2 regions of the Janthinobacterium sp. SUN176 genome follow, and region 1 is predicted to be linked to the other one. Evidence: predicted binding sites of a transcription regulator. Region 1 holds the regulator's gene; the other holds the start of a gene.
The links. Region 1 encodes sigma-54, which starts transcription at its own class of promoters, with help from an activator protein. Its sites were predicted from a motif close to TGGCANGNAANCTGCTTT; they were not measured.
Positions count from the first base shown of each region.

Region 2: the regulator sigma-54 is predicted to act here: its motif matches at 3,099-3,116, upstream of O3299_RS11585 (EDSAP-1 family PEP-CTERM protein).

Region 1 covers NZ_JAPWIA010000004.1:95,123-101,115, reverse strand. The annotation lists gene rapZ (RNase adapter RapZ) at 85-948, shown strand; gene O3299_RS23305 (enoyl-CoA hydratase/isomerase family protein) at 949-2,034, opposite strand; gene hpf (ribosome hibernation-promoting factor, HPF/YfiA family) at 2,163-2,525, opposite strand; gene O3299_RS23295 (RNA polymerase factor sigma-54) at 2,595-4,073, opposite strand; gene lptB (LPS export ABC transporter ATP-binding protein) at 4,078-4,833, opposite strand; gene lptA (lipopolysaccharide transport periplasmic protein LptA) at 4,833-5,414, opposite strand; gene lptC (LPS export ABC transporter periplasmic protein LptC) at 5,440-5,993, opposite strand, start outside.
Region 2 covers NZ_JAPWIA010000001.1:2,565,849-2,571,841, forward strand. The annotation lists gene O3299_RS11560 (acyl-CoA thioesterase) at 46-504, opposite strand; gene O3299_RS11565 (hypothetical protein) at 589-957, opposite strand; gene O3299_RS11570 (hypothetical protein) at 1,087-1,212, opposite strand; gene O3299_RS11575 (hypothetical protein) at 1,459-1,632, opposite strand; gene O3299_RS11580 (glycosyltransferase) at 1,768-3,000, shown strand; gene O3299_RS11585 (EDSAP-1 family PEP-CTERM protein) at 3,190-4,167, shown strand; gene O3299_RS11590 (EDSAP-1 family PEP-CTERM protein) at 4,275-5,267, shown strand; gene O3299_RS11595 (nitroreductase family protein) at 5,305-5,993, opposite strand, start outside.

The DNA.
Region 1 (5,993 bases):
CCAATACTACAGTCGAAATTGCAATAATTTGTAAAGATAGTTGCCTTGGGAGCGGAGCGCCGGTCTTTATTGTATGATCGGGTTATGCATATCGTCCTTATCACCGGAATATCCGGCTCCGGTAAATCCGTCGCGCTCAATGTGCTGGAAGATACCGGTTACTATTGTGTCGACAACCTGCCACCGGCCTTGCTGCCCAGCCTGGTGCAGACCCTGCTCGACGAAGGTACACCGCAACTGGCCGTCGCCGTCGATGCGCGCAGCGCCGAGTCGCTGACCAGCCTGCCGCACAATGTGGCCCTGCTGCGCGACCAGGGGCACGACGTCAAGGTCATGTTCCTGACAGCCACCACGCATTCGCTGGTGGCGCGCTTCTCGGAAACGCGGCGCAGCCATCCGCTGTCGCACGAATTGCGTCCGAACCAGAATCCGGCCAGCCGCCGCACCCTGATCGAGTGCATTTCGGAAGAGCGCGAACGCCTGTCGACCATCGAACAGCTGGGCCATGTGATCGACACGTCGGAACTGAGCGCCAACAAGCTGCGTGCCTGGATCAAGGATATCGTCGCCTCCGAACGCGCGCCGCTGACCCTGTTCTTCGAATCGTTCGCCTTCAAGCTGGGCGTGCCGCTGGACGCCGATTTCGTCTTCGACGTGCGGGCCTTGCCGAATCCCTATTACGACCTCGCCTTGCGCCCCCTCGACGGACGCGACGCGCCCGTGATCGCCTTCCTCGACGCGCAGCCCAGCGCGCTGGAACTGCTGGCCGACATCCGCGCCTTCATCGAGAAATGGTTGCCATCATTCAAGTCCGACAACCGCAGCTACCTGACGGTGGCCCTCGGTTGCACGGGCGGCCAGCACCGCTCCGTGTACATGGCGGAGCGGCTGGCGCAATATTTCGGCCCCAACGAGCGCGTGGTACTGCGCCACCGCGAGCGCAGCTAGTTAATCGAGGTGGCGCAGCGGATGCGCAGCGGCCGGCCAGACGGGGGCAAAGAAGCGCGCCACCATGGCCGCGTCGACTTCGTCCAGGCTGGCGGGGTTCCAGCGAGGGGCATTGTCCTTGTCGACCACCAGCGCGCGCACGCCCTCGAGCACTTCGCCATGTTCGAAATTATGGCGTACCACCGTGCGCTCCAGGCGCAGGCAATCGGCCACGCCCAGGTGGGCGCCCCGCTGCAGCAATTCCAGGGTCACCGACATCATCAAGGGCGAACGCAAGCGCATGGCCGCCAGCGCCTTGGCGGCGAACGCACTGTCGTCCTGCGCCAGCGAGGCCATGATGGCCGCAACGGAGCCGGCGCTGAAATGGCGGTCCAGCGCCGCGCGCGCCGTGGCCAGGGGGGATACCCCCGCCTCGGCCTGGAATGGCGCCGCCAGCGCCTTGATGGCCACAGGCAAGGCCTCGCCCGGCGTCGATTCAAACAGGTCCAGCAGCGCCCCCATCTGCGCTTCGGGCAGGTAGACATCGGCCAGGCCCGTGTACAGGGCGTCGGCCGCGTTGATCGTCAAGCCCGTCAAGCCCAGGTACAGGCCCAGCTGGCCGGCCAGGCGGGACAGGAAATAACTGCCGCCCACGTCCGGGAACAGGCCGATATTGACTTCCGGCATGGCCATGCGCGTGCGGCCCGTCACGATGCGCAAGCGGTTGCCTGGCCCGGCTTGCGCCACGCCCATGCCGCCGCCCATCACCACGCCATCCATCACGGCGATATACGGTTTCGGGTAGAAATGAATTAAATGATTTAAAGCATATTCTTCCGTAAAGAAATCTTCCAGCAGGGCGCTGCCGCCTTGCGGCGTGGCCAGACCCGCATCGTAAAAGAAACGGATGTCGCCGCCGGCGCACAGGGCTTTGTCGCTGCTGGAGCGGATCACGACGGCGTCCACCTGCGGATCGTCGCGCCAGGCCAGCAGGGCCGCGCTCAGGGCGCGCACCATCTCCAGCGACAGGGAATTCAAGGCTTTCGGACGGTCGAGCACGATGTGCCCGGTGCGGTTGCGGATGGAAGTCTGGACGAAGTCGCTCATGGCAGGCAGGAAAGAAGTGAAAGTGCGAATATTCTAATGCCTGCGCGGGGAACATTGCGTTCCGCTGGGCGCAAAAAAGGGCGCAATGTGCGCCCTTAGTTGATCACAACTGCTGGAAGCGGGTGGCCTTAGACGGCGACGACGGCTTCTTCCTCGGAGTTGTCTGGCAGATGCTTGATCGCCTCTTTACCGTGCCCTTGCACTTTGGTTTTGTATTTCATCACTTGCCTATCGAGCTTGTCGATCAGCGTATCGATCGCGGCGTACAGGTCGTGCGCCAAGCTTTCCACATAGACAGTCTTGCCGCTCAAACGCAGGTTGACTTCAGCCTTTTGACGTTTTTCTTTCTCTTTGAGGTTATCCACGGTCAGAATCACGGCGATATCGATGACTTGATCGAAATGACGTTTCACGCGCTCCAGCTTCGTTTGTACGTATTCACGGATGGCTGGTGTCACTTCGAGATGATGTCCGCTGATGGTGAGATTCATACACACTCCTAAAGATGATCGGGTTCGTGCGGTCCATCCTATCCGGCCCGCAGAGGAACCGAAAAAAACTTACAAACACTTACGCAGGCTCACTGGCGGAATTTTTAATGCTTCCCGGTATTTGGCAACAGTACGTCGCGCAATCACCATGCCTTGTTCCCCCAGCATGTCCGCAATCTTACTGTCGGATAAAGGATTTTTAGGGTCTTCTGCTCCTGTCAGTTGCACGATCAATGCCCGTATCGCCGTCGATGACGCTTCGCCCCCCGCTTCGGTGGCGACGTGGCTACCAAAGAAATATTTCAACTCGAACATGCCGTGCGGGGTCAGCATGTACTTTTGAGTTGTTACCCGCGAGATAGTACTCTCGTGTAAACCCAGTGTATCAGCTATTTCACGGAGCACAAGGGGGCGCATGGCAACGGCCCCATGCGAGAAAAAGTTCTTTTGTCTTTCTACTATCGCCTGCGCCACGCGCAGGATCGTGTCGAAGCGCTGGCGCATATTCTTGATCAGCCACTTGGCTTCCTGCAACTGTGCGCCCATGGCGCCCTCCCCCTTGCCCTGCTTGAGCAAGTTGGCGTACATGGCGTTGACGCGCAGGCGCGGCATGACGTCGTTGTTCAAGGTCACTTGCCAGCCATTGCGCGCGCGCTTGACGACGACGTCGGGCACCACGTAATCGGACACGTCCGAGGCGAACACGGCGCCCGGATGCGGATTGCACTGGCGAATCACCGTCTGCGCTTCGCGCAAGTCTTCATCGTCGCAATCGAGGGCTTTTTTCAGCTTGTTGAAATCGCGCTGGGCAAACCAGGCCAGGTGCTTTTCCACGATGACGAGGGCCATGCGCCGCGTCACCATGGCGATGTGTGGCAAGCGCTTGATTTGCAGGGCCAGGCATTCGGACGCGTTGCGCGCGCCCACGCCCGGCGGATCGAAACTTTGCAGCAGCGACAAGGCCGTGCGCATCTCGTCGGCGTCGATTTCCAGCTCTTCCGGCAGGCGCGCCAGGATGTCGTCGAGCGACTCTTCCAGGTAGCCATTGTCGTCGAGCGCGTCGATGATCAGCTCGACCAGCGCGCGGTCGCGCAATTCGAGCACCGTCACGCGCATCTGCTCCATCAGGTGTTCGCGCAGAGTGCAGTGATGGGCCTCCAATTGCGGACGCGAATCTTCGTCGTCGGGCGCCTTGCCCCGGCTCGCCTCACTCCAGTCGCTGTCGCCGCCATCCGCGGCGGCCGGGCTGTCGCCCCCCTCGCCGTCAAACGCTTCCGCTTCGGCCGGCGCTGCGGGCGCCTCCTGGCCTGGCGGCTGGGGCGGCGCTTCGGCCGGTGCGGCCGTGGAGCTCAAGGCCCCGTCGGACAGCAGGCGCAGCGAGCGGTCGAGCGGATCATCGAGGCGTTCGAGCAAGGGATTGTCCGTCAGCAATTGCTCGAGTTCCTGGTGCAATTCCAGGGTAGACAATTGCAACAGGCGTATCGATTGCTGCAACTGCGGCGTCAGTGCCAGGTGCTGCGAAGTGCGCAGCTGCAATGATTGTTTCATTGGCTTACATGCGGAAGTGTTCGCCCAGATAGACCCGGCGTACCGACTCGTTCGCAATGATGTCGTCGGGGCGTCCCGACGCCAGCACCGAGCCCTGGTTGATGATGTAGGCGCGGTCGCAAATACCCAGCGTCTCACGCACATTATGATCGGTAATCAGCACGCCGATATTGCGCTCCTTCAAGAAACGCACGATGCGCTGGATCTCGATCACGGCGATCGGATCGACGCCGGCGAACGGCTCGTCGAGCAGCACGAAACGGGGATCGGTGGCCAGCGCGCGGGCGATTTCCACGCGGCGGCGTTCGCCACCGGACAGGGACAGCGCCTGGTTCTCGCGCAGCTTTTCAATCTGCAAGTCGGCCAGCAATTTATCCAGCCGCTCCTCGATCTCGGCCTTCGTCAGCGGACGGCCTTCGACGGTCTGGATTTCCAGCACGGCGCGGATATTGTCTTCCACCGTCAGCTTGCGGAAAACGGACGCTTCCTGCGGCAGGTAGGACAGGCCCATCTGCGCACGGCGGTGGATCGGCAGGCTGGAGATATCCACGCCGCTGATATCGATGCTGCCACCATCGGACGGCACCAGGCCGACGATCATGTAGAACGAGGTGGTCTTGCCGGCGCCGTTCGGGCCCAGCAAGCCCACCACTTCGCCGCATTCGACTTGCAGCGAAACATCATGCACGACTTGCCGCTTGCCATAGGTTTTTTGCAGCCCGCGAACGATCAGGGTGCTGCCGCAACGTGTATTTTCCATTATTTCTTTCCTGGCGCGGGCGTGGCCGGCGCTTTCTCCGCTGCCGGCGCCTTGGTCTTCGGCTGGATCACCATGCGCACGCTGCCGCCATCGGCGGTGCTGGTGCCGCTGTTGGAATTTTCCATCGCAAATTCTTCCTTGCGGCTGTCATACGAGATGAAAGCGCCATTGGCCACATCGGTGACTTTCGCGCCTTCCAGGCGCGTCAGCTTGGCTCTGGAAAACAGTTTCACCACTTCCGTCTTGTTGTCGTATTCCACGCGCTCCGCTTCGCCTTCGACCCACAGGTCGCCCGCGCCATCACGCTTCTGGCGGAAGGTCGCAAGCTTGCCGGGATCGGCCCAGAAGGTGATGAACTGGTAGCCTTGCGGGTCTTCCGTGATCAGGGCCCGGCCCGCCTTCATGGTCAGGGTACCCTTGACCAGCACGACGTCGCCCGTCAGGGTGCGCACCTGCTTGACGTCATCGACGTGGCCGCTGCGTGCCGTGATGACGGCTTCCTTCTCGGAATCGGCCTTCTCGGCATGCGCCGCGCCCATGATGGCCAGCGAAAATACGGTCAACAGCAAGATGTTCTTCATAGTATGGTTTCCTTGTTTCATTCTGTCATTTTGCCGCCGCGGCCGGGCGCGGTTTCGGCGGGAGGACCATGCGCAGCGCATTCTGCACTTCCACCACGCCGGTGGCGTTATTCGCCTTCATGCCGACGCCATTGATGCGCGAGGCGCCCGTCAGGATATCGACAGGCACGTCCGTTTCCATTCTTTCCTCGTCCGGGAACACCGTCAGCGCTTCCGTCTTGACCGTCAGGTTCTGCGCCTTCGGACTGGCCACGCGGTCGATCACGACCTTGCGGTGCAGTTGCAGCCGGGTATTGTCCTGGTCGATATGCGCCAATTCCGCATTCATGTTCATCGGCGGCATGCCTGGCGTGAGCTTGCGCACGAAGGGCTGGTCGATATCGGACGAATCGTCCAGCGGATAATGCGTGAGCTTGGTGCCCGACACGATATAGCTGGGCTTGCCCGTCAAGTCCATGCGCACCATGCTGAAATTGGTGATGAAATAGTCGGGTTCATCCAGATGCTTGCTGGCCGTGATGTCCTGGCCATTCTTGTTCATCACCTCGAGCAGCCAAAAGCTGCCCAGCGCGACGACAA
Region 2 (5,993 bases), on a different contig from region 1:
GCCACCAGATCGCTCTGGCGGCCGTTTTTTTATGCCCGCAACGCTTTATTTCTTCGACACTTTCTGGCGCGACAGCTTGCGCAGCTTGGCCTGCTCGAAGCGCACCTGCTGTTCCGGCGTCTCCAGCGCCAGCGGCGGCACGGCCACGGGCTTGCGGTTCGCATCCACGGCCACCATCGTGAAATAACAGCTGTTGGCGTGGCGCACCAGGCGCTGCTGGATGTTTTCCGTCACCACGCGGATACCCACTTCCATCGACGTCGTGCCCGTGTAATTGATCGAGGCCAGGAACGTCACCAGCTCGCCCACGTGGATAGGCTGCAGGAACATCACCTGGTCCACCGACAGGGTGACCACGTAGCTGCCCGAATAGCGGCTGGCGCAGGCATAGGCAACGCTGTCGAGGTATTTCAGGATGGTGCCGCCGTGCACGTTACCGGAAAAATTGGCCATATCGGGCGTCATCAAGACCGTCATCGTCAGTTCGTGGGCCGACCAGTTCATCGCGCTGTCCAAAGTGTTCTCCAAAGGGGAAATAAGAAAAAGGGGAAGGATGTGAAAACCGGCCCCAGGGGCCGGTTGCGGGACTTACAGGCCCAGGGTATCGATGTCGGCCAGCGAGTCGCGGCCCTTGTCGGAAATGTCGTGGCCCTCGCCTTCGGCGCGCGCCACGATGTGGGCTTTCTTGCCCAGGAAATAAGCCACGTCCGAGTCCAGCTTGGTCAGCGGATCGGTGGCGACGGCGCGCAGCCCCATGATGCAGCGGCGCAGGAACAGCAGTTGTTGTGCTTTCTCGGTGATGGACAAACGGCCATCGCGTGCATAGCTGAGCAGCTTCAGGCCGGACAGGCGCTTGGCATTGCGGGCAACGCAAGCGCTGGGGCGCTCGGTCTTGATGCCGCGTGCAACTTGCTCCAGCGCGTCATATTCATCGGTCGTTAATTTCTCGTTCTTCATTACTTTTCCATAAAAGGCCAGGTGTTCGGCCCCCATGGTACGCGCCCCGCTGCGCATCGGCAACAGGCAACGTGAATCTACCGCCGCCCGCCAGGCGGCCAGGCGGCGGAAACACGGGCGCGACGACCGTTATTTGTAGCTGCGCAGCAGCAGCCATGCCAGGCCGCAACCCGCCACGGCGCCCGCCAGGGCCAGCGCCACGAGGTTTTTGCTGGTGATCACAGGGCGCCGGCCCAGGTAAATTTTGTTATGCAAGGAATTGCCCACGATGGTCTCCTGTACAAGAATTTTTATGATGTCTCATTATAAGAACAGAATCGTGACGGCCGCATGACACTCGACAGTTAGAGCTTGATTTGTATCCACTCGGCAACATTTATTGGCGTTTTTGTTGTTTAAATGGCGTGGCGCTGGCGGCCACCGCGCAGTCCATTTCCGATCGGAAATAAACGCGGCGCGCATCTCCCCGTCACCGCCATGCCGGCGGTGCACCGCGCCCCGTCACTGCATTTTCACGGGCGGCGGCGGCGGCGTCGGCTCCTCGACGGGCACGGGCTCGATGTGGGGCGGCGTTTCCGGCGGCGGCGTGACGGGATCGCCTTCCGGCGGTGGCGGCATATCGGGTTCGGGCGTGCTGTGCGCACGCAACAGGGCAGGACGGAATTGGGTTTGCATGTGACCTCCTTTGCCCCACTCTAGCCGATGCGGCCAAATCCTGGCGCCCGCCAGTGGCAAGCCGCTGCGGGAACTAAACGGCGCGGCGCCACTCCAACCTAACAGGTCTCTCACCTGCGAATGCAAGCAATCCCCATGGCGCGCAAGAAAATCCTCTTTATGGCCGAGGCAGTGACCCTGGCCCACGTCGGCCGCCCCCTGAGCCTGGCCCAGGGACTCGACGAGGACAAATATGAGGTGCATTTTGCCTGCGCCGATGGCTATGACTTTTGCTTCAAGCAGGCGCCCTTTCGCCGCTGGCGCATCGACAGTATTTCATCGCTGCAATTCCTGCAGGCCTTGGCGCACGGCAAGCCCGTCTACACGGAAAGCACCCTGCACGCATATGTGGAAGACGACTTGCGCCTGCTCAATACCGTCCAGCCCGATCTCGTGATCGGCGACTTCCGCCTGTCGCTGTCCGTCAGCGCGCGCCTGCAGCGCATTCCCTACCTCACCGTCAGCAATGCCTACTGGAGTCCGTACGTGCGCCAGCACTACACGGTGCCCAGCCTGCCCCTGACCCGCCTGCTGCCCATCTGGCTGGCAGCCCCCCTGTTCCGCCTGATCCGCCCGCTGGCCTTCGCCTCGCATGCCGTGCCGCTGAACCGCGTGCGCCGCCGCCATGGCCTGCCCTCGCTGGGCAGCGACCTGCGGCGCATCTATACGGATGCGGACCGCACCCTGTACGCGGATATTCCGCAACTGTTCCCGCCGCACGCCATGCCGTCCACGCACGACTACCTGGGCCCCATCATCTGGGCGCCGCCGCTCGACTTGCCGGACTGGTGGCAGCGCCCGGAACTGAGCAGTGGACGGCCCATCATCTACGTCACCCTGGGCAGTTCCGGCCAGGGGCAATTGCTGCCGCGCGTGCTGCACGCGCTGGCGCCCCTGCCCGTCACCGTATTGGCGGCCACGGCCGGCACCGGCCGCGTCGATGCCGTGCCGCCGAATGCCCACGTCGCGCCCTTCTTGCCGGGCGACGCGGCGGCCCGGCGCGCCAGCCTGGTGATCTGCAACGGCGGCAGCCCCACCAGCCAGCAGGCGCTGACGGCCGGCGTGCCCGTCATCGGCATCGCCGGCAACCTCGACCAATTCCTCAACATGCACGGCATCGCGGGGACCGGCGCCGGCCTGCTGCTGCGCGCCGACCGCTTCCAGGAAACCGCCCTGCGCCATGCCGCCACGCGCATGCTCGACGATGGCCGGGCCAGGCTGGCGGCGCGTCAGCTGGCCACGGCCATGCGCGACTATGTGCCAGGGCAACGCTTGCTGCCCCATCTGCACGCCCTGCTGGGGCTTTCGCCGCAAGGCGGCCAGCCTTGACGGGCTGGCGTCGGCTTTTCTTACAGAGAGTCCGGCAACACCTGCAGCACGTCAACAAAAGCACGCCAAGTCCTTGATTTCAAAAGAACCTCATGCGTTGGCATGGAAGTCGCTTAAGTCTGGCCATGAGCACCTGCAGACAGGACTCAGGCAACACTTCCAGACTCACTCAACCACGAGGTGAATACAATGAAACTCTCAAAACTGAAACTGCTTCCGGCCGCGGCCGCACTGGCCATGTTGTGCGCCGCCGGTAGCGCACAGGCGGGCGCCTATGGCTACGCCTACAACAACATCTTCGGCTTGCAGATCGTCGCCGCCACGGGCTCGATCACCGCCCTGAACAGCACCACGATCTCGCGCGCCACGGCCACCTTGAATGGCGTCAGCGTCATCAATGGCGGTCCCGGCCTGCTCGACTCGCCCCGCGCCGCCATCGGCGCCGTGACCAAAGGGGAAAACAATTTCACGCAACAGGGCGCCTCGGGCAACTACTCGCGCGGCGATGCGCAGATCGTCAGCACGCAGTTTCCCTCGTTCCCGCCCGGCTCCACCTCCACGCAGGCGGTGAACGTGGCCGAGGCCCACCTGGCCGGCCCTGCCGGCACGGCCGACGCGTCCGGCCGCAACGGCTCGACCACGGGCTTTTCCGTCAACTTCGTCGTCGGTTCGCCCACGGCAACGCTGAGCTTTGACTTCTTCTCCTCGCCATTCATGCAAGTCTTCCTGCAAAGCACAGTGGGACAACTGTCCACCGCGACGGCCAACCTGGTGATGACCATTACCATCACCAACTCGACCGGTGCGACCGTCTTCAACTGGACACCCGATGGCGTCGTCGGCTCCGGCATCTTCGGTGGCACGGAAAACGCCGATGCGGCCAACCTGAACACCGGCCTGGCGACCAACTTCCTGACGCGCGGCAACCTGTTTACGTATAACCCCACCGGTTGCGGCACGCCTGGCGGCACCGGCGTGGGCACGACTTGCGGCGGCAACTTCAACGCCGTCAGCAATGCCCTCGCGGCCGGCAACTACACCTTGACCTTGAATGCGGTGGAGAGCGTGGACCTGGTCAAGCAGGCGCCGGAACCGGGCACCCTGGCGCTGCTGGGCCTGGGTCTGGCCGGCCTGGGCTATGCCAGCCGCCGCAAAGTCAGCGCCTGAACCAGGCAACAGGGGGATGCACAGGCGAGGGAGTTTCCTCGCCTTTTTCATGTGGCAAGCCTGTCGGTTTTCCTTACAACGCGGCCGACCAGGAGATGAGGATTTTCATGACTACATTTTCTTGTACCCGATTGCCCATGCTCCTGCTGAGCTTGCTATTGCTGGCCAGCAGCGGCCCTGCCGGCGCCGCCGCCTACGGCTATTCGTACACCAGCGTCTTTGGCCTGGTCATCAGCAATCCCTCCGGCTCCGTCACCCTGCTCAGCAACATCGACCTGTCGCGCACGACCGCCACGCTCAATGGCAGCAGCGTCATCAATGGCGGCAGCAACGAAATCGACGCGCCGCAGGCGAAACGCGGCGCCGTCACCAAGGGGGAAAACGACTTTACCCCGCAAGGCATGGGCAACGCCTCGTATGCGCGCGGCGAGGCGCAAATCGTCACCTCGCAAATCCCCCCCTTCCCACCGGGCTCGACCAGCACGCATACCGTGAACGCGGCAGAAACCTTCCTGACGGGCGGCGGCAGCGCGGACGCCTCGGGGCGCAACGGTTCCAGCACCGCGATGACCGTCAATTTCGTCGTCGGCCAACCGGGCGCGACCCTGGCCTTCGACTTCCAGGCCCTGCCCTTCATGCAGCTGTACCTGGACGCGCTGGCCGGCACGGGCTCGGCGGCCACGACGAATATGGCGATGACGTTCAGCATCATCGATGAACATGGCCAGATCGTCTTCAGCTGGGCGCCCGACGGCAAGCTCGGCTCCGGCATCCTGGGCGGCACCGAACTGGCCGATGCGGCCAGCCTCAACACGGGCTACGCGCAAACGCCGCTCACCAGCGGCAGCGTGTTCACCTACGATCCCAGCGGCTGCGGCGCGCCCACGGGCACGGGCGTCGGCACGACGTGCGGCGGGCAGTACGGCGCCGTCACGGACAGACTGGCGGCCGGCAGCTACACGCTGGTGTTGAATATGCTGAACAGTTCCGAACTGGCCTACGTGCCAGGCGTCACGCCAATGGCGCTGCCGGGCACCTTGCCGTTGCTGGCGGCTGGCCTGCTGGCGCTGGCCGGCCTGACGCCCCGGCGGCGGCGCTGACGAGACCGCCAGGCGCGCGCACGGCGTCACGCGCGCCTCACTGGCCCGCCGTTGGCGCCACCAGCAAGTCTTGCAGCGGACGGCGCAGCGAGCGCGCACTGGCCGCAGGGCCGGCGCCTATGCGCCCGAGAAACACGGCCCGATCCAACGCGGCCGCCCCCAGCACGGCCTGGCAGCGCACGGCCAGTGCCTGCGCCAGCTCCTGCAGGCCATCGGTGCGCGAAAAGGCGCGCCGTTCGCGCACATAGCGGGCGAAGATCAGCGGCGTCAGTTCCGGCTGCAATTGCAGGCCCAGTTGCGTGGCCGTCAGCCAGAAGCGTTGCATGGCGCGCCCGGCCGCCACGTAATCGTCGATGTGGCGCGGCGACGCGTCAGCCAGCAGCACGAAATGGGCGGCGCAATACAGGCCCGGCAGCAAGTCCATCTGCAGGCGCGGCGCGACGGTGCCCGCCAGCCAGGTATTGAAGAACTCCACGCGGCGCCAGCTGTGCATGACCCAGCGCATCAGGCGCGCCGTCATCGCGTCGACGCCCAGCGCCTGCTCCGGGATGCGGTCGGTGCTGTAGCGCGCACCCCACTCGATCACGTCGCGGTGCACCTTGTGCGCTTCCGGCATGGTCAGGCGCAGCTTCGCATTGTCGAACATCAGCCGCGCGCAGGCGAGGCGCGCGCGCCTGCCTTCGAACCACTGCACGCCGTAGCCGGACGGTAAGCTGGCCGCCAGCG